Regions from separate parts of the Brucella pituitosa genome, predicted to be linked through region 2. Evidence: predicted binding sites of a transcription regulator. Region 2 holds the regulator's gene; each other region holds the start of a gene.

Region 1 (5,303 bases), 1.1 Mb from region 2:
CTTATCGACAATGCTGACGCTTTGCGAAATCCAACGTCCACTCAAGCTGATGAGACGTGCGCCATCATGCTCGGCCAAATCAATCTTTGGCGCGACATTGGCGGCAGCACTTGCTTTGTCGGCAGCGTCGGTCAACATGGCCTAACCTCTTATACGAGTCGTTACACGACCGAAATACTGCGTCCTAAAAGGCATAGCCATGCACAATAGCTTGAAAATCATTCATGAACGCTATCCCATCGCTGGGAAATTCACAATCTCTCGTGGTTCCAAGACAGAAGCCGTGGTGGTTGTTTGCGAGATTGGCCGGGACGGCCGGTTGGGGCGTGGTGAATGTGTTCCTTATGCCCGTTACGGCGAATCGATAGAAAGCGTGAGTGAACAGGTTGAATCCGTTCGCAACGCTATTGAAAACGGTGCCACACGTCAGGATATCCAGACAATCATGCCAGCAGGTGCCGCACGCAACGCCGTGGATTGTGCGCTATGGGATCTGGAAGCAAAGCTGTCCGGCAAAAGCGTTGCTGATATGCTAGGGACGCCCACGCGAGCAGTTGAGACAGCAATTACGGTGTCGCTCGGCACGCCTGAGGAAATGGCGGTTTCCACAGCAAAAGTCGCACATTACCCGCTGATCAAGGTAAAGATGGGTGGTGAAAACGATATCGAGCGTATCCATGCCGTTGCGAATGCCGCCCCGAACAGCCGTATTATCATCGATGCAAACGAAGGCTGGACGGATGATAACATCGAAGAAAACATGGCAGCGGCGGCCAAAGCTGGCGTGGTTCTGATCGAGCAGCCCCTGCCCGCTGGAAAAGACGACATTCTAAGCCGCATCACCCGTCCGGTGATTATCTGTGCTGATGAGAGCGTACACACATCGGAGGGTCTCGAAGACCTCGCAAAGCGCTACGATGCCGTGAATATCAAGCTGGATAAGGCTGGAGGGCTGACTGAAGGACTGGTCATGCGAGAGAAAGCGATTTCGCTTGGCTTGCAGGTCATGGTCGGTTGCATGGTTGGCACATCGCTGGGGATGGCGCCTGCCGTGTTACTCGCACAAAAAGCCAATGTGGTTGACCTTGATGGTCCACTGCTTCTGGCACAGGATCGCGTCCCCGGCCTTCATTATGATGGTGCTTTGGTTTATCCGCCTGAAGCGACCGTCTGGGGCTGATTGTCTGCCCTGTTTATTGACTGTGCGACACTCTTTGTTGACGAGAGTACGTTTTCGAGAATGTCTGCACAGGCTTTCCACGTAAAAGGTTTAAGCACTTCGGCGGGGTCAAAGCTTGGCATCTCGAGTGCTTTCAGACATGCCTGGTGCAGATCATCAGAAAGAATGCCAGCCCCGGTGGCACCTATAACGTCGGCAGAACCTGGTACGGGAAATGCCGCAACCGGCAGGCCGGATGAAATGGCCTCGAGCAGAACCAGACCAAATGTATCCGTTCTGCTTGGAAATACGAAAACATCTGCCGACGCATAGACGCGCGCCAGATCTTTTCCCTCCTTCTTGCCGACAAACACAGTCTTCGGAAAACGAGATTTAAGGTCATCCAAAGCTGGACCGTCCCCGACGATCAGCTTCGTTCCGGGCAGCTCAAGTTCCAGAAACGCTGGCAGGTTCTTTTCGGTTGCCACACGGCCCACACATATAAAGACTGGCTGAGGCAATTCTCTCGCCACATCATCACGCGGATGAAACAGTGTGCGGTCAACGCCTCTCGTCCAGAGTTCCAGCCCGGTAAAGCCGCGACCCTGCAAATCGTCCAAAATCGATTGGGTCGGGACCAGTGTGTGCGACGCTGCATTATGGAAACGACGCAGAAACGCATAGGTCCACTTTGGCGGAATGGGAAAACGATCCTGAAGATATTCAGGAAACCGGGTATGGAAGCTTGTCGTAAAGCTCCACCCCATCTTGATGCAGGCACGTCGCGCCATAAAGCCGAGCGGGCCTTCTGTTGCGATGTGCACATAATCAGGGTTTAACCGCGCCAGCTTTCGCCGAAAGGCGGACGGTGCTGTCAACGCCAGACGAATTTCCGGATAGGTTGGGCATGGAACCGAACGGTAATCCTGTGGCGAGATGACAATAACCTCATAACCGCGTTCGGTCATCAGTTCACAGCATTTCGCCAGCGTTCTTACAACGCCATTCACTTGGGGATGCCAGGCGTCGGTGACGATGACCAGTTTCTTCATCGGCTTCCGTTCACTGCTTTGCGTGCTGCTCGCGGAAGTCTGATTATTCTGCCACTGGAATTGCCTTCCTGCACGACAGGAAGCGATGGCCGCTGACTAAGGCGCTCTGTCCACTCCAGCAACTCCATACGACCATCGAAATGCTCAACAACTGCTGTGCAGCTTTCGACCCAATCGCCCGTATTGATATATTCAACACCATTCATCTTCTCGATGGTTGCGTGATGAATATGACCGCAGATCACACCATCAACACCGATGCGCTGTGCTTCTTCCGAAACAACGTCTTCGAAATTGCCAATGAAATTGACTGCTTTTTTAACGCGAAACTTGGCCCAGGCCGAGAATGACCAATATCGCAATCCGAACATGGCACGGACACGGCTCATCACTGTGTTGATCCAGATTGCCGTATCGTAAGCCCAATCACCGAGATAAGCGATGAAGCGTGCATTGCGCACCACCACGTCAAACTGATCACCGTGGATAACAAGAAACTTACGACCGTCTGCAGTTTCATGGATGGCGCGGTTCATGACTTCAATGCCACCAAAATGCGTGCCTTGAAAGTTTCGCAGGAACTCGTCGTGATTGCCGGCAATATAGATGATAGTTGCGCCTTTGCGGCTTTTGCGCAGAAGCTTCTGAACGACGTCGTTGTGTTCTTGCGGCCAATGCCAGTTGCGTCGCAGACGCCAGCCATCAACGATGTCGCCAACCAGATAAATAGTCTCAGCCTCATGGCAGCGCAGAAAATCCAGCAAAAGTTCGGCTTGAGCTGCTTTAGAGCCGAGGTGCACATCCGAGATAAACAAAGTGCGGAATTGCTTTGGCTCGATCTGTTCTTCGCTCATTTGGTTGTCCTTCTGTTGGCAACCTTGGGAAAACCCGGATTTGAGCGCAGAAAACCCGATTCATGTCACAAACATATGACGACGAAAAAAGAGGCGCGAAACCGGAGGTTCCGCGCCTTTTGGGAAGGTAGAAAGAAACTACGAGCCATCCATATCAATCAGTGACGTTAGCTATTTCTCACCTTTATTTTAACTTACCAGTTCCAGTTTTGGACCGATGTAATTCGACTTCGGTCGAATGAGTTTATTTTCCTTTATCTGCTCACGACAATGCGCGGCCCAGCCCATTGCCCGTCCCATAGCAAATACGCAGGTAAAAGCCCCTCGCGGGAAATCCAGCTGTTCGAGAAGAAGGGCCGTGTAGAATTCGACATTGGTTGCAAGTGAACGATCTGGCTTATGGCTTGCCAATGCAGAAATTGCTGCGGCCTCAACAGCTTCGGCCAACATCAACCGGCTTTCGTCCTTACGCTTATTCTCCAGAACGCGCAAAAGAGCGGCTTTAATAGCGTCGGCACGCGGATCACTGACCTGATAAACGCGATGGCCAAACCCCATCAGCCGTTCGCCTCTGGCTATCGCATCTTCCAGCCATTGCTTAGCGTTTTCCACATTGCCAATAGCGTCCAGCATGTCGAGGACAGGAGCAGGAGCGCCGCCATGCAGTGGCCCTTTCAATGCGCCAATGGCGGCCAGAATTGAAGATGTCATTCCGGCTTGGGTCGACGCTACGACGCGTGCAGCAAAGGTGGACGCATTCAAGCCATGGTCCGAAACTGAGACGAGATAACTATCCAAAGCTTGAACATCGTATTCTTCAGGCATCCGAACATTCGCCATACGCAGAATATCAACGCTATGCGGAAGCGATGGATCAGGCGAAACCATCTGCCTGCCGCGCTTTGCACGCATGATAGCTGGCGTAAAAACCGCAGGCGCAGCCACCATATATAAAGCCGCCGTGAGATCATCACCATCCGGGATTCTCGCTATAAGCGCCCGAACCGCTTCTATTGGCTGTAAATCCAGAAGCTCATCATCAATTGCGTCCGTATGATGAAAGATTTGAACGCGTGCTTCGCCCAATGCACGCTGAAGCTCAGCCCCCTTGGGAAAATCATCAAAAAAGCCATCCCACAATAATTCGATACAATCCTCAACACGAGTGTGAGGAACAAGACTATCGAGAGACCGTCCACGAATTATAAGTTTTCCCAAAAGACCATCAACATCTGACAAAATAGTGTCAGCTGCGACCACATCTTCAAGACCGGCGCTCATGGCATATATCCTTAGCCTGTTTACTGAATTTCACTAAGTATAATCCTCAAAAAATTGAGCGAAATAGTTCAATCTAGTTAGCTATTAAAGTATAGCCTTATATAAGAATTCTGATATTGGAACTGACCGTCGTGCGCCCTTTGATGTTTAGACACAAGGAATGTTTATCGCAAAATAATGCCCACTACCGTATAGAGGACGCAAAAACACTCGGAACAGGTGGACATTTCCGCGCGTCAACCAAAATCCGGTTGATTGGTAGGAGCGCTTGGTGGCATGTCTACCGCCATAAAAGAAGCAGTTTCATTTGTAATACCCTGCGGCTGCGGAATAACTGCTTCTTGAAATCGAGCCTATAGTGATTTGATAGTTTGAGATAAGAACGATAATGGCTCAAAAGACGCAAATTTGCGTCACTGCGCGGTTCCCTCTCCCGGCTGCGCGTATGAACCGGAAAGCGATGCGATAATGACCAACAAAAAGACCCCCTCCACTTCCACGCGTTCAGATTTTGACGAAGCGGCACTGTTTTTCCACCGCTATCCAAAGCCCGGTAAGCTGGAAATTCAGGCCACCAAGCCGCTTGGCAATCAGCGCGATCTTGCGCTTGCCTACTCGCCTGGCGTCGCGGCCCCTTGCCTGGCAATCCATGAAGATCCTGCCGCTGCTGCCGAATATACGGCGCGCGGCAATCTGGTAGCAGTCGTTTCCAACGGTACAGCCGTTCTCGGTCTCGGCAATATCGGCGCGCTCGCATCCAAGCCCGTAATGGAGGGCAAGGCTGTCCTCTTTAAGAAATTTGCTGATATCGATGTTTTCGATATCGAAATCGACGCTCACGAAATCGAACGAATTGTGGACGTGGTTTCTGCTCTGGAGCCGACCTTTGGCGGCATCAATCTCGAAGACATCAAGGCACCTGAGTGCTTCGAAGTTGAAGAGCAGCTCCGCGCCAAA
Region 2 (5,303 bases):
GGCTCCTTCTACATGATGCTGATCGTGCTGGTTCTTGCACTGCCTATCGGTGTAGCTGCGTCGATCTATCTTGAAGAGTTTGCCAAGAAGAACCGTCTTACGGATCTCATCGAAGTCAACATCAACAATCTGGCTGCAGTGCCGTCGATTGTGTTTGGTCTGCTTGGTCTTGCGGTCTTCATCAATTTCTTCAATCTGCCGCGCTCCGCATCGATTGTCGGTGGTCTGGTGCTGACATTGATGACGCTTCCAACGATCATCATCGCGACACGTTCCGCTCTTCGCGCCGTGCCGCCATCGATCCGCGCCGCAGCTTTAGGCCTTGGTGCATCGAAGACGCAGATGGTGTTTCACCATGTGTTGCCTCTCGCAGCACCGGGCATTCTGACCGGAACAATTATTGGTCTTGCTCAGGCGTTGGGTGAAACAGCACCGCTACTTCTGATCGGTATGGTGGCCTTCGTTGCCAATATGCCTGCAACGCCGATGGACCCGGCCACCGCTCTGCCTGTGCAAATCTTTATGTGGGCGAATGAAGCTGAGCGTGCCTTTGTGGAACGGACATCAGGCGCTATTATCGTCCTGCTTCTGTTCCTGGCCGTTATGAATATTGCAGCAATTATTCTGCGCCGCCGCTTTGAGCGCCGCTGGTAAACGGGAGAGAAATGATGAATCTCATGACTGAACGATCTCTCGAGAAAGCCGTAGGAGAAAAGATGAACGCCAACGCCCCCTCCATAAAGATGCGCGGCGACAAGGTCTGCGTGTTTTATGGCGAGAAACAGGCTCTGTTCGAAGTCGATCTGGATGTTCCGGAAAAGATGGTTACAGCGCTTATCGGTCCTTCGGGCTGCGGCAAGTCTACATTCCTGCGTTCGCTCAATCGCATGAACGACACGATTGAAGGCTGCCGTATCGTAGGCAATATCACGCTCGACAACGAAGACATTTACGATCCGAAGATCGACGTGGTTGAATTGCGTGCCCGTGTCGGCATGGTGTTTCAGAAGCCAAATCCATTTCCGAAGTCGATCTTCGAGAACGTGGCTTATGGCCCGCGTATCCACGGTCTGGCACGCAACAAGACCGATCTCGAAGAGATCGTCGTAACCAGCCTCAAGAAGGCCAGCCTCTTTGAAGAGGTCAAGGATCGTCTTCACGATGCCGGAACCGGTCTTTCCGGTGGTCAGCAGCAGCGTCTGTGCATTGCACGTGCGATTGCAGTCAGCCCGGAAGTCATCCTGATGGATGAGCCGTGCTCGGCGCTTGATCCGATTGCGACGGCCAAGGTTGAGGAGCTGATCGACGAGCTGCGCCAGAACTACACGATCGTCATCGTCACGCACTCCATGCAGCAGGCCGCTCGCGTTTCACAGCGCACCGCCATGTTCCACCTGGGCAATCTGGTGGAAGTGGGTGACACGGATGTGATGTTCACGGCACCGACCGAGAAGCGCACTCAGGACTATATCACCGGTCGCTTTGGTTAACATTTCAGCAGAAGCAGGAACCATCTTCGGTTTCGCTTCCCTGTAATCCTTACTTCGAGGTCTATTATGGCGTCTCAGCATACCGTTACCGCTTACGACGAAGAACTGCAGTTCCTGACCCATAAGATCGCTGAAATGGGCGGTCATGCGGAACGTATGGTCGAGCAGTCCGTTGCAGCGATTGTCAACGCCGACAATGCGCTTGCTCAGCGCGTTATCTCCGATGATCTCATCCTTGATGCAAGCGAGCGTGAGATTGACGACAAGGCCGTCATGATCATCGCAAAGCGCCAGCCTATGGCTGTCGATCTTCGTGAAATCATCGGCTCGATCCGCATATCGGCCGATCTGGAACGCGTGGGCGATCTTGGCAAAAACATTGCCAAGCGCGTTGCCGCCGTCTCGGAATCGCGCCAGCCGGTCAAGCTCTATCGTGGACTTGAAACACTGGCTGAACTCGCTCTGACCCAGCTCAAAGACGTGCTCGATGCCTATGCAACGCGCTCGGTACAGCAGATCAATGTTGTTCGCGATCGCGATGATGAAATTGACTCGATGTACACCTCGCTGTTCCGCGAGTTGCTCACCTATATGATGGAAGATCCGCGCAACATTTCAGCCTGCACGCATCTTCTGTTCTGCGCAAAGAATATTGAGCGCATTGGCGATCATGCAACCAACATTGCCGAGACGGTCTATTACATCGTGACTGGCCTGCAAATGCCTGCGGAACGCCCAAAAGAAGACCTGAGCCACGGTATCGTCGTGGACGAGGCGCGTAAATCCTGATGGTATTTTGCGCTGCATCATTGCGGCGCAAAATCTCTGCATGTGTAAGAATAGCGCGGCGGCACGCGGTCGACGGGGGGACTGTATCTTCTGCGCTCTAAATTCTGGATAGGAAATACTGGATGTCACAGGCACCCAAGATTGCTGTGGTTGAAGACGAAGAAGCCCTGAGCGTACTCTTGCGTTACAATCTGGAAGCAGAAGGTTATCAGGTCGATGCGATGCTGCGCGGCGATGAAGCCGAAATCACGCTTCGCGAAAACGTACCGGATCTGCTTATTCTGGACTGGATGCTTCCTGGTGTATCGGGGATCGAACTTTGCCGTCGTCTGCGTCAATGGCCGGAAACCGAGCGTCTGCCGATCATCATGCTGACTGCGCGTGGCGAAGAAAGCGAACGTGTCCGTGGCCTGAGTGTGGGTGCTGACGATTATGTCGTAAAGCCCTTCTCGACACCGGAACTGCTTGCGCGGGTGAAAGCCATGCTGCGCCGTGCCAATCCCAGCGTTCTCTCGCATGTGCTCAAGGTTGGGGATCTGGTGCTCGACCGTCAGCAGCACCGTGTCTATCGCAAGGAAAAGGAAGTCCGCCTCGGACCCACAGAATTCCGCTTGCTTGAATATTTCATGATGTCACCGGGCCGTGTCTTCTCCCGCAGCCAGTTGCTCGATGGTGTCTGGGGCCCGGATATCTATGTCGACGACCGCACGGTCGACGTGCATGTCGGACGTTTGCGCAAGGCGATCAATGTCGGGCGCGCACTCGATCCAATTCGCACGGTGCGTGGCGCAGGCTACTCATTCGGGTGATCAAATCTCGACTTGCAGAACGTCTCAGAAGCGGTCCGTTACTGAAAATGTGACGGGCCGTTTTGCATGAAGGGAGCGAACGATGCGACTCAGCATTCGGACTCGCGATTCGGTGATGTTGCCCAAATCTGTACCAAAAACGGTCAATATCACGCGATGTTACATCAATCGTGACAAAGTTGAATAAGCCTTGAAATCGGCGTCAAAAACAGCATCTGAAAAGTCAAAAAAGATGGCTGCGTAAAATCTTGAAACATCAGTGAAATAAGGCAGCGATGTGGCCTGTATTTCAGCAAATTGAATCGCGTTAAATCAATAACTTATAAGATTTGCTAAATCACGTTAAGGATTTGTTAATAAATTTAAGGGGTTTGTGGGGAAAATTCAACTTTGGATTCGGGTTCGATTGGCCACCGTTTTGGTGGCTTTGTCATTTTAGGAATTTGACCGTTCGCCTTTTTTTGGCCTAAAAATTCCAAAACCTTGAATGCAATGAGTGACAGCAGAACGTTTATTATTTGATTTTCGTTCTATTTGGCTGGAGCGCCGGGTGTCTCAATTGGATGCACAAAGGCTGCTCTGTTAGTTCAAATCTGCTGCATAGTTTTATGCAGTGGCACCACAGCCAGGTTTCAAACGCCTTTTGCGGGGCGGAGGCCGGGTTGGATCAATTAAGGGTCCTAACGATGAGACTGAGCCGTTGACGCGCGCTGCTAAGTGGAAACTGCCCGTTATCCTCGGGCTCCTGGTTGCTCCATTTGTGGTGACAGGTTGCACGACGACCGGAGGCACAGCCAAGACCAAATCCGATAAGACGGCGGCGGTCAGCCACGTCAAGTCGGTCAATGGCGTTAAGACTTTCACCTATACCGCCAGAGACCGTGAATGTCTTGAACGTGCGATGTTCTTTGAATCGAACCGTTCAAGCCCCGATGGCCTGATGGCTGTCGGTACTGTTGTCATGAACCGTCTCGCATCCGGCAGCTATCCGGATACGATCTGTGGTGTTGTGGGCCAGAAGAACCAGTTTGCGCCGGGCGTTCTGAGCCGCAAGATGAATTCCAGGGCAATGCCAGATGTTCAGGCAGCGGCTGATTCCATTCTCAAGGGCAAGCGTCACCCTTCCTTGAAGAACTCCATGTTCTTCCACACAGCTGGCCTGAAGTTCCCATACCGCAACATGCATTACGTGCTGGTTGCGGGTGGAAACTCTTTCTACGAAAAGCGTGGTCGTGATGGCGAGCTGGAGAATCCGGTTCCACAGACTCCGTACAATCTGGCCTATGCTTCCACACCACAGGCACCATCCATGCCAGAAGGTCCGTTCTACAACGTAACTGATCAGCAGGATGCCACTGTTCCACAGGCACAGCCAACAGTGCAGGTTGCGTTGGCTGAAGCAGCAAAGACGACTGAAACTCAGCAGAATGGCGGCGTGGGTCCGCAGGCCCGTGGTGACCGTCTGGCGACGCTTCCTGTGAAGCCTGCTGAAAAGCCGGCGCTGACGCAGGTGGCGAGCTACCAGCCAACATTTGATGAAACGGCTCCAGCGGTGGAAAACGTATCTCTCGGCTACACAGCCGATAAGAAGCATGTTGATGCAATCGGTGCGATGCTTCTGTCGCAGGAGCGTCCGGAATCTCCGCTTTAAAAGTGACTTTGCTAGACAAAAAAAGCGCCCCGAAAGGGCGCTTTTTTATTGCTCGACCTGATTATCACTTGGCCTGTCTGTTACCTGGCCTGAACTGGCACTGGTCGATAAACCGGTTGATAGATGACCATCGGTGTGTCGTAGAAATCGGCACGGTTCTGCCAGGCGCGGCGATCTGCTCTGCGGTCGAGATCAAGCTGCAACAGGCAGTTGGAAAATGCATCGGATTTTTGTTTGAAACCATAGCTGCGGCAGGTTTGTTCATCTGCGGCGCGGCGCTGTTCCGGAGTCATGGTTTGACAACCTGCAAGCAGGCCCGCCAGACCAAGGATAATAAGCACGCTCTTCTTCATAGCCGTTGCTCTCGTTACATAAAAATTTCTATCGACCGCTCCATTAATATAACGCAGTGGCAGGAAAAAGCGTGGTGAAATTAAGTCATCTGATAGACTGCAACTGATTCTTTCAAACACGAGGCTTGCAGCCATATGGCACATGACAATAACGCTCCCGTCATCGATCCGGTAAAACTCGAACGTCTGGCTGAAGTGGCTGTACGCGTCG
Region 3 (5,303 bases), 1.1 Mb from region 2:
CTGATCCAGAAATCCGTCGCCTCAATTCTGGTGATCAGATTGCTAATCTGCGCATCGCAACCTCGGAAAGCTGGCGCGACCGTCAGAGCGGCGAGCGCAAGGATCGCACCGAGTGGCACAGCGTTGTCATCTTCAATGAGAACCTCGCCAAAGTGGCTGAGCAGTATCTGAAGAAGGGTTCCAAGGTTTATATCGAAGGTGCGCTCCAGACACGTAAGTGGCAGGATCAAAACGGTAATGATCGTTACAGCACCGAAATCGTGCTGCAGAAGTTCCGTGGTGAATTGCAGATGCTCGACAGTCGTGGTGAAGGCGGCGGTGAAGGTCGTTCGTTCGGCGGTGGCGGTGGTAATCGCAACCAGATGTCTGATTATTCCGGTGGCGGCGGTGATTTCGGCTCGTCTGGTCCATCCAATCAGGGTGGCAACAGCGGTGGTTTCTCGCGCGATCTGGACGACGAAATTCCGTTCTGAGAACGGACATAATCCAGTTTATAAGTGAAATATGATAAGGCGCTGTTTTACAGCGCCTTTTCTTTTGGATTATACTTCCAATTCTCTAGGAAACATGATGTCCGATTCCGAGTTCGTCAGTGTGACTTTTCCTCAGATTTAACCTGCTCGCCGTCTTCTTTGGTGAATGAAGCAACGGGGTTTTCCAGAAGCGGCAGAACCAGTTCGGAAGGACGGCAAAGCCTGGTGCCGAGCGGTGTTTCAACAATAGGCCTGTTGATCAGGATCGGATGGGCCATCATGAAGTCGATCAGCTCGGCATCGGTCCATTTCGGATCGGACAGGCCGAGTTCTGCATAGGGTGTGCCTTTTTCGCGCAGCAGTTCGCGCGGTGTCAGGTTCATTGCTGCAAGCAGGCCAACCAGACGTTCCGGCGTGGGCGGATTCTGCACATATTCGACGATGACGGGCTCTTCGCCACTCGCACGGATCATCGCCAGCGTATTGCGCGAGGTACCGCATTTCGGGTTGTGAAAAATGGTCACGGTCATCGGTGATTTCCTGTCTGTGTGGCGGGCTTTTGATCAGTGCCGCGTTCATAGCGCTTTGAGAGCGGTTTAGCGCTAACAAGATTCAGTTCATGTCATTCATCTGCGGGGCGCCAGGATAAGTGTCGATAGAAAATTCCATGCTGTCAGCAGAAAACCGTGTCAGCGAATACTGGATAGGCACCCCGTCGGTATTCACATTGATTGCCTTAGCTGTCAGCACAATTGCGCCGGGCGAAAGTTTTAAATGTTTCAGATCATCCGAATCCGCATGACGGGCAGATATAATTGTCGATTTACGGAAGTAATCGGCAATGCCTGCTTTTCGAAAAGCCACGGTGATTGAACCACTTTCCTCATAATCCTTGGCGATTTCCGGGAATTGTTCGGCTCTGATCCAGAGTGTTGCGCGCGATACGGGGCGTCCGTCTGCGCTGTGTAAGGTCTCCAGCCGCATGACAGGTGAGCCGGGTTCGATCTCAAGAGCCTCGGCTATATCCGGAGAGGCGGGTGCTGTGCCGGAAGCGAGCAGCGTGCCCTTCATGTCGCGTACCTGCGAAGCCAGCGATTGCGAAATGCGGGTGCGGCGTCCGATCTGGTAGGTGAGACGCTTCGCATTGGCAACGAAGGTGCCGCGCCCTTGCTCGGCACGCAGCACACCTTCCTGTGTCAGCGCGGCAATGGCGCTGCGGACTGTGTGGCGATTGACACCAAACCGATCAGCCAATTCCATCTCGGCGGGCATGCGGGCGCCTGACTGAAGTTTCCCGGCCATGATATCGCCGCGTATCTCATCGGCAATTTGCCGCCAGATGGCTACGCCGCTGTTTCGTTCAATTCGTTTTGTCTTTGCCATGCTTTGTCATCGTCCTGTCATTGGCAGGGTATAAGAATGGTGTTATTGTATAGTTGTCTAGATAAATAGACAACTGAAGCGATAAAGTCAACAAGATTAGGGTAGGGCGGATAAGCTCATGCAGACGACGCGGCATAGCACGGGTGAAAGTGGAGCGAGCTTCACGACTGGAAACAGAACGGCGCCAGATGCGACGCAGATTGCACGTCAGGCCAGCTTGGCAGTTCTAGCGCACGCCAGTGGCGAAGAACTGAAATTATTCTGGCAGAACTGGCCGAATAAGCCGGAATTTGAGGTCTTGCGTGGTCCCGAAACCGGACTGGTTATGCTGCGCGGTCGCATTGGCGGCGGCGGTGCGCCATTCAATGTCGGTGAAGCGACAGTAACGAGAGCGACCGTTCGTCTGTCCGATGGCTCAGTTGGTCATTCTTATGCACTCGGACGCGATCAGGAAAAGGCGAAGCTCGCTGCCTTGTTCGATGCGCTGTGGCTCGATGAAGATCGGCGTGACGCTGTTGAGAGCCAGGTGCTGAACGTGCTGCGCAGCCGCATTGATGATGCGGATACCAAGCTGCGCGCCGAGGCCGCTGCCACCAAGGTCGATTTCTTCACTATGGTTCGGGGGGATAACTGATGCTCCACTCTTCTTCTGCTTTCGAAGGCGGTCTGGCTGATCCGGTTAATGAGGCGCAATCGGCGTTTCATGCTGTGATGCACGCTATTGCAAATCCCGGCCGCATTTATTCGTTGGTTCAAGCTGCGATGCCACCACAGCCGCTTACGCCTGAGCTTGGTGTGATTGCTGCAACATTGCTTGATCACGACGCCAGCGTCTGGGTTGATGCTGAAATCGTTGCCAACAAGGACGCGACGGCCTGGCTTACATTCCATACCGGCACACCAATCGTCGATGACCAGTCCAAAGCGCAGTTTGCGCTTGTCACAAGCGCGCAATCCTTGCCTGTTCTCTCTTCTTTTGCGCAGGGCAATGCGGAATTTCCGGACCGTTCGACGACTGTTGTTCTAGCAGTTTCGTCTCTGACGAGCGGGCAGAGTTTCAGCCTCAAAGGCCCGGGCATCAAGGATGAAACTGTGCTGACCGTTGATGGTTTGCCGCAGGATTTTGCCGCGCAATGGCGTGAAAATGGCGCGTTGTTTCCGCTGGGTATCGATCTGGTGCTCGTCGCTGACGGCAACGTCGCAGCTCTACCGCGTACCACCCGTATTATTAATTTGGAGGGCTGATCCATGTATGTTGCTGTAAAGGGCGGTGAAACCGCCATCCGCAATGCCCACCGTCTGCTTGATGATCGCCGTCGCGGTGACCGCTCGGTTCCAGCGTTGCGTCTTGACCAGATTGCTGAACAGCTGGGTCTCGCCGTTGATCGTGTCATGGCCGAAGGCTCGCTTTATGATCGCGAACTTGCGGCACTCGCCGTGCGCCAGTCGCGTGGCGATCTGATTGAGGCAATCTTTCTGGTCCGTGCCTACCGCACAACCTTGCCGCGTTTTGGCTATTCGCTGCCACTTGAAACCGCGAACATGCTGATCGAACGCCGCATTTCGGCCACCTATAAGGATCTGCCCGGTGGGCAGCTCTTGGGGCCGACATTTGACTACACACATCGACTGCTTGATCCGGAATTGGCAGGCGACGTGAGCGTCCCTGAACCGGAAGTGCGTGCGACGGAAGCTGAGGCGACGCCACGCGTTACCGATATTCTCGGCGTCAACGGCATGATCGAGGAAGATGGTGCAATGCCGGAAGGGCATGAGCCGGGCGATCTTACCCGCGAACCGTGGACGTTCCCGATGCCGCGCGATCTGCGCTTGCAGGCCTTGGCGCGCGGTGATGAAGGTTTCCTGCTGGCGCTCGGTTATTCCACGCAGCGCGGCTATGGCAACACGCATCCCTTTGTCGGTGAAATCCGCATTGGTGAAGTGGAAGTCGAGTTCGACGTACCGGAGTTGGGCTTTTCCATATCGCTTGGTCGCGTGCAGCTGACCGAATGCCAGATGGTGAGCCAGTTTAAAGGCTCGTCCAAGCAGGCACCACAATTCACCCGTGGGTATGGTCTGGTGTTCGGGCAGAGCGAACGCAAAGCCATGTCGATGTCGCTTTGCGACCGTGCGCTTCGCGTTCGTGAATTCGATACGGATGTGACAGCACCGGCGCAGGATGAAGAATTCGTCATCTCCCATTCCGACAATGTGCAGTCGACTGGCTTTGTCGAGCATCTGAAATTGCCGCATTACGTGGATTTTCAGGCGGAGCTCGACCTCATCCGCCGGATGCGTGCCGAATATGAGGAAACGCAAATTCAGGGCAAGGAAGCAGCAGAATGAGCGATTTAGCCAATTACAATTTCGCCTATCTGGATGAGCAGACAAAGCGGATGATCCGTCGTGCGATCCTGAAAGCCATCGCTATTCCCGGTTATCAGGTGCCGTTTGCAAGCCGTGAAATGCCGATGCCTTATGGCTGGGGCACCGGTGGTGTGCAGGTAACAGCTGCCATTCTGGGGCCAGATGATGTGCTGAAGGTCATAGATCAGGGCGCTGATGATACGACCAATGCCGTTTCCATCCGTGCTTTCTTCCAGAAGACAGCTGATGTCGCCGTCACCACCCATACGGGCGAGGCGACCATCATACAGACCCGCCACCGTATCCCGGAATATCCGCTGACTGAGGGGCAGGTGATTGTCTATCAGGTGCCGATCCCGGAACCGCTGCGTTTTCTGGAGCCACGCGAAACCGAAACTCGCAAGATGCACGCGCTCGCCGAATATGGCCTCATGCATGTTAAGCTTTACGAGGATATTGCGCGTCACGGTCATATCGCCAAGACATATGATTATCCGGTGATGATCGAAGGACGCTATGTAATGGCGCCGTCGCCGACGCCGAAGTTCGACAATCCAAAGATGCACATGTCGCCAGCCTTGCAGCTCTTTGGTGCCGGTCGTGAAAAGCGCATCTATGCCGTCCCGCCATATACAGATGTTGTGAGCCTCGACTTCGAGGATCATCCGTTCGAAGTGCAGAAATTCAAGGAGCCTTGCGCATTGTGTGGCGCACGCGGCGTCTATCTCGACGAAGTCGTGCTGGATGATCGTGGCGGCTCGATGTTTGTCTGCTCCGACACCGATTATTGTGAAGATCGTCAGGCTAACGGCCATTTCGGTCATCTGGCAGCGAATAAGGAGGCAGCAGAATGAACAACGAACCTCTGCTGAGAGTAAACGGCCTGTCGAAGTTTTACGGCAATCGCCGTGGCTGTGCAGACATTTCCTTCAATCTGTGGCCAGGCGAAGTGCTGGCCATCGTCGGCGAATCCGGTTCCGGCAAAACGACACTCCTGAACTGTCTGGCAACCCGTCTGGAGCCAACTGCGGGCACCGTCGAATACCGGATGCGTGATGGTGAATTCCGCAATCTCTACAA
Region 4 (5,303 bases), 780 kb from region 2:
CAGAGCATTTTCTGCAAAAGTGCGTGAGCTTTTTGCGCGGAATAATGCGGAAACGAAATAGAGCGGTTCCACGATTAATATCAGCGGGAACCGTTCTAAAAGACAGGGGGCTGAGACATATGGGAGGAGAAATCCATGTCTGGTTTAAATGTCTGCCTCTGGTTTGATAACAAGGCCGAAGAGGCAGCTAATTATTACGTGTCGCTCTTCCGTGATTTGGGAAGGCCTGCATCAATTGATGGTTTTATCCGCTTTGAACATGGTCATCAAACTGGCGGTACGGATGTCGTGACCGCAAACTTTACGCTGGACGGACAGGCGATGACCGCTCTGAATGGTGGACCGGAGTTCAAGTTCAATCTGGCCACATCGCTTATTCTGAAATGTAAGGATCAGGCAGAGCTTGATGCATTTTGGGACAGGTTGCTGGAAGGTGGCTCGCCAATGGAATGCAGTTGGCTTACGGATAAATATGGTTTTGCCTGGCAAATTGTGCCGGAATTTCTGCTCGATATCCTGCAAGACGGTGCGCCGGACGTCAGACAGCGTGTCGCAAATGCCATGATGACAATGGTCAAGATCGATATTGCAACGTTGGAAGCAGCGCGCGACGCGCGTTAATTTCGCACGGCCGCAACAGCATCATAGCCATAAAGCCAGTCCAGATCTTTCAGGAAACTATCCGGGCTGCGCATGGCAAAGAGCATGTTGCGGCCGAGCGCAAAGACGCCGGTTGAGTGATAGGCAAACTTATTCAGCTGCCCTCGTTTGGCGACAGCAGCAATCCGTTCCTTGCGTACTTTGTCGAAATGCTGAAGCGCTGCCGTTTGATCGGTCGCATCCAATGCTTCCGCAAGTGCTGCGGCATCTTCAATGGCCATGGCTGCACCTTGCGCCCCAAAAGGCGTAACAGCATGAGAAGCATCGCCGAGCAGAATCGTGCGTCCTTCGCAGACAAATTGCGCGTCTGGCATCTCGAACAATGGCCAGTAAGTCCATTCTGGCGCTGTAGCGATCACATCACGGACCGCCGGATGCCAGTTCTGGTAAATTGATTTGAGCCGCTCGCGATCTCCGGCCTTTGACCAGCCTTCGCCCGGGTTTTCACCACCCGTTATTGCGACGAAGTTGAAATACGCCCCACCTTTGACCGGATAGGCGATAAAATGAACCTGTTTGCCCAACCATGCCGATACAGCCTTTTTGAGCGGCAGCGCATTGATAAAAGTTGCGGGCAAATCAGTGGTAGCGATAGTGCTGCGCCACGCGATGTGTCCGCTGTAGCGGGCTTTGCTATGTGCAGCATTGGCCCGCTCTGCCGACCACACGCCGTCGCATCCAAGGAGATGGTGCGCCTTGATAGTCTCGGTTAAATTTCCGCGGCGAACCTCAGCCTCTATCTCTTGGCCAATAAGTTCGTGTCGAGTGATTTCCGAGCCAAGATTAATGTTTATGGCAGGATTTTCTAGGCAAGCAGCAAGAAGAGCGGATTGCAGATCGGCGCGGTGGCAGACGAGGTAAGGATGGTGCCAGCGTTTGAGCGCTTTATCGCCAAGCTCCATCGCGAGAAGGGGGCGTGCGCTGCGACTATCAACGAGGAAAAGTGCTTCGGGCGCGACAGCTTGTGTGGAAAGCCTGTCTGCAATACCAAGACGTTGCAGATGGCGCATGGCATTCGGGGCCAGTTGCAGGCCCGCGCCAACCTCAGAGAGCACAGTGGCTTTTTCGAAAAGCTCTACTGACCAGTCTCTGGCTGCAAGCTCAAGCGCTGCACTTAATCCTGCAACGCCCGCTCCTGCAATCAATATGCGCCCTTTGCCCAAGTTACTTTCAGGCAGCTTTGTCGGCAGGAGCTTCGTAGACGCAGCCCGCTGGAACAGTTTCGTCAGCATGAAGCTGCGCATTGTAGCGATAGAGCGTCGAGCAATAAGGGCAGACGACTTCGCTCTCATCACCCATGTCGAGGAAGACATGTGGATGATCGAAAGGAGGATTCGCGCCGACGCACATGAATTCCTTCACGCCGATTTCAATGGCATTATGGCCAGCGTCATTCTGGAAGTGTGGGATGATGTGATCGGACATGATACGCTCCGGTGCTTGTGGATCGCGACATCTGAATAGGATGGCTATTTGGGGTGGGTTTACCGCGAACGGCTTGTTTCTGGAAGCGTTTTCATCAATTCTGAAGACATTTCAAGCGGTTTGCTATCAAACTGTCATATGACAGCCATAGGCTTATGGTCGCGCCGGGATTTTCCGGTAAAAGCCGGGACAGGAAAAATGAACGAAAACAGCGTTATGGCACCCCAAACCACCGATTTGGCCTCCAATGCGAGCAGCAAGGCAGCAAATGATGTTTCTGCGGGTAAGAATGGCAGCAAAGTTCAAAACGCTCACGAAGCTTTGAACGATGACAAGACATCTGCGCTGATGCAAAGCCCCGAGCGCTTCGTCAATCGCGAGTTTTCCTGGCTTCAGTTCAATCGTCGCGTTCTGGAAGAAGCTGCGAATATCAGCCAGCCACTGCTGGAACGCCTGCGATTTCTGTCCATTTCGGCCGCCAATCTGGATGAGTTTTTCATGGTCCGCATTGCCGGACTTGCTGCACAGGTGCGTGCTGGCGTTGCCATGCGCAGCGCGGATGGCCGCACACCCCAAGAGCAGCTTGATTTCGTTCTGGAGGAGGTAGGGCGCCTTCAGGAAGGCCAGCAGGAGCGTTTGCGCACGCTGCGCGAAGAGCTTGAAAAAGAAAGCATAGAGATCGTGCGGGCTTCGGCTTTGTCGAAGCCGGAGAAGGATTGGCTTGAGAACCATTTCCTTGAGACGATTTTCCCGGTTCTGACCCCGCTTTCCATCGACCCGGCCCATCCGTTTCCGTTTATTCCAAATCTCGGCTTTTCCATTGCATTGCAATTGGCGCGTCGTCTCGACAGCCATCCGATGACCGCACTCCTGCGCATTCCTGTTGCGCTGAAGCGTTTCATCCAGCTTCCGACCGAGCAGCAGAATGCTTACCGCTTCATCACGATTGAAGACGCAGTCAGCTTGTTCATCGGGCGCCTTTTCCCAGGTTATGAAGTGCGTGGCGCAGGAACGTTCCGCATCATTCGTGACAGCGATATCGAAGTGGAAGAAGAGGCGGAAGATCTGGTGCGCCTTTTTGAGACCGCATTGAAGCGTCGTCGGCGCGGTCAGGTTATCCGTATCGAGTTTGACTCCGAAATTCCTGAAGCGCTGCGCGTGTTCGTTGCGACCGAGCTTGGCGTATCGGAAAACCGGATCAGCGTTCTGGAAGGCCTCCTCGCGCTCAACATGATTTCGGAAATTGTGTCGATTCCCCGCGATGATCTCAAGTTCATATCCTACAATCCACGCTTCCCTGAGCGTATTCGTGAACATGGCGGCGATTGCTTTGCGGCGATTCGCGAAAAGGACATTGTTGTCCACCACCCATATGAATCATTCGACGTTGTGGTACAGTTTCTGCGTCAGGCGGCCGCAGACCCGGATGTGCTGGCTATCAAGCAGACGCTTTATCGAACCTCCAATGACAGCCCGATCGTGCGCGCGCTGGTGGATGCCGCAGAAGCTGGTAAGTCAGTCACAGCACTCGTCGAGCTGAAGGCGCGCTTCGACGAAGAGGCCAATATTCGCTGGGCACGCGATCTTGAACGCGCTGGCGTGCAGGTTGTGTTCGGCTTCATTGAACTGAAAACGCATGCGAAGATGTCACTCGTGGTGCGCCGTGAAGACCAGAGACTGCGCACCTATGTGCATCTTGGCACCGGCAATTATCACCCGATCACCGCACGAATTTATACCGATCTGTCGTTCTTTACATCCGATCCGGATATTGCGCGCGATGTGGCACATATCTTCAATTTCATCACCGGCTATGCGCAGCCGGCTGAAGAGATGAAAATCGCTATTTCACCGCTGACGCTTCGCACGCGAATCCTCAAGCATATCGAGGACGAAATCACCAATGCGAAGGCCGGACAGCCTGCTGCGATCTGGATGAAGATGAATTCGCTCGTCGATCCACAGATTATTGATGCGCTCTATAAGGCAAGTCAGGCAGGCGTTCACATCGATCTGGTGGTGCGTGGCATATGTTGCCTGCGACCGGGCGTTCCTGGCCTGTCGGATAACATCCGCGCGAAGTCCATCGTTGGCCGTTTTCTTGAGCATAGTCGCATATTCTGCTTTGGAAACGGGCATGATCTGCCTTCTGGCAAGGCAATCGTCTATTTCGGTTCCGCCGATATGATGCCACGCAATCTCGACCGTCGCGTTGAGACTTTGGTGCCCATTACCAACGCCACCGTGCATCAGCAAATCCTGTCGCAGATTATGTTTGCCAACATAATTGATAACCAGCAGAGCTATCAGCTACTTGCGGATGGCACCTCTCGCCGGATAGAAAAAGAAGATGGAGAGGAAGCTTTCAACGCGCAGGAATATTTCATGACAAATCCAAGCTTGTCGGGTCGCGGAAAGTCGCTGAAGTCATCTGCCCCCCGCCTTATTGCGCATCGTAAACGCGCGCAGGCGGAAAGAAACACGACTTCATGAGTCCAGCAATCGCACAAGGCCGCTTAAAAGGCCTCAAGCCCGTCGCAGTCATCGACATTGGGTCCAACTCGATTCGTGTCGTGGTTTATGAAGGCATCGTTCGTTCGCCAACGGTGCTTTTTAACGAAAAGCTACTCTGCGGTCTTGGCAAAGGATTGGCCAAGACCGGTAAGCTTAATGAAAAATCTGTCGATATAGCATTGCGCGCATTGAAACGGTTTCGCGTTCTGGCCGAACAGGCTGGCGCGATTTCCATTCATGCGCTGGCAACTGCAGCTGCGCGCGAAGCGAAGAACGGTCCCGATTTTATCGCGCAGGCTGAAGCCATTCTCGGGCGGCATATCGAAGTCTTGTCCGGCAAGGAAGAAGCCTATTATTCCGCGCTCGGCATTATTTCGGGGTTCTACAAGCCACAGGGGGTAACGGGCGATCTTGGTGGCGGCAGCCTTGAATTGGTCAGCGTCAACGATCACGAAGTCGGCGAGGGGATTACGCTTCCGCTTGGCGGACTTCGGTTGCAGGACATGTCCAACGAACAGCTTCCTGAGGCGGCCAAAATCACCCGTACGGAGCTCGCGCGTGCAACGCTGCTTGAACAGCATCAGGGAGAGGTGTTCTACGCTGTTGGCGGTACGTGGCGAAATCTTGCCAAGCTGCATATGACTGCAAAGCACTATACGCTTCATGTCATGCATGGCTATGAGATGGACCCGGTAGAAGCGCAG

The links. The regulator PhoB, encoded in region 2, activates phosphate uptake and scavenging genes when phosphate is short. The targets are predictions, from matches to a motif close to TGTCATNNANCTGTCAT.
Positions count from the first base shown of each region.
Region 1: ACSME1_RS00850 (UDP-2,3-diacylglucosamine diphosphatase) is a predicted target of PhoB. The motif match lies at 3,130-3,146, and genes of this name have one in related genera.
Region 3: phnF (phosphonate metabolism transcriptional regulator PhnF) is a predicted target of PhoB. The motif match lies at 1,861-1,877, and genes of this name have one in related genera.
Region 4: ACSME1_RS10860 (RNA degradosome polyphosphate kinase) is a predicted target of PhoB. The motif match lies at 2,218-2,234, and genes of this name have one in related genera.

Region 1 covers NZ_OZ264092.1:172,061-177,363, reverse strand. The annotation lists gene ACSME1_RS00865 (ABC transporter permease) at 1-138, opposite strand, end outside; gene dgcA (N-acetyl-D-Glu racemase DgcA) at 200-1,180, shown strand; gene ACSME1_RS00855 (glycosyltransferase family 4 protein) at 1,150-2,211, opposite strand; gene ACSME1_RS00850 (UDP-2,3-diacylglucosamine diphosphatase) at 2,208-3,065, opposite strand; gene ACSME1_RS00845 (citrate synthase/methylcitrate synthase) at 3,255-4,346, opposite strand; gene ACSME1_RS00840 (NADP-dependent malic enzyme) at 4,815-5,303, shown strand, end outside.
Region 2 covers NZ_OZ264092.1:1,468,446-1,473,748, forward strand. The annotation lists gene pstA (phosphate ABC transporter permease PstA) at 1-654, shown strand, start outside; gene pstB (phosphate ABC transporter ATP-binding protein PstB) at 717-1,490, shown strand; gene phoU (phosphate signaling complex protein PhoU) at 1,557-2,279, shown strand; gene phoB (phosphate regulon transcriptional regulator PhoB) at 2,402-3,088, shown strand; gene ACSME1_RS07105 (cell wall hydrolase) at 3,789-4,739, shown strand; gene ACSME1_RS07110 (hypothetical protein) at 4,820-5,092, opposite strand; gene ACSME1_RS07115 (aminopeptidase) at 5,228-5,303, shown strand, end outside.
Region 3 covers NZ_OZ264092.1:264,743-270,045, reverse strand. The annotation lists gene ssb (single-stranded DNA-binding protein) at 1-473, shown strand, start outside; gene arsC (arsenate reductase (glutaredoxin)) at 590-1,003, opposite strand; gene phnF (phosphonate metabolism transcriptional regulator PhnF) at 1,086-1,856, opposite strand; gene phnG (phosphonate C-P lyase system protein PhnG) at 1,975-2,490, shown strand; gene phnH (phosphonate C-P lyase system protein PhnH) at 2,490-3,101, shown strand; gene ACSME1_RS01265 (carbon-phosphorus lyase complex subunit PhnI) at 3,105-4,202, shown strand; gene ACSME1_RS01260 (alpha-D-ribose 1-methylphosphonate 5-phosphate C-P-lyase PhnJ) at 4,199-5,077, shown strand; gene phnK (phosphonate C-P lyase system protein PhnK) at 5,074-5,303, shown strand, end outside.
Region 4 covers NZ_OZ264092.1:2,246,150-2,251,452, forward strand. The annotation lists gene ACSME1_RS10845 (VOC family protein) at 136-621, shown strand; gene ACSME1_RS10850 (FAD-binding protein) at 618-1,823, opposite strand; gene ACSME1_RS10855 (zinc-finger domain-containing protein) at 1,831-2,085, opposite strand; gene ACSME1_RS10860 (RNA degradosome polyphosphate kinase) at 2,434-4,578, shown strand; gene ppx (exopolyphosphatase) at 4,575-5,303, shown strand, end outside.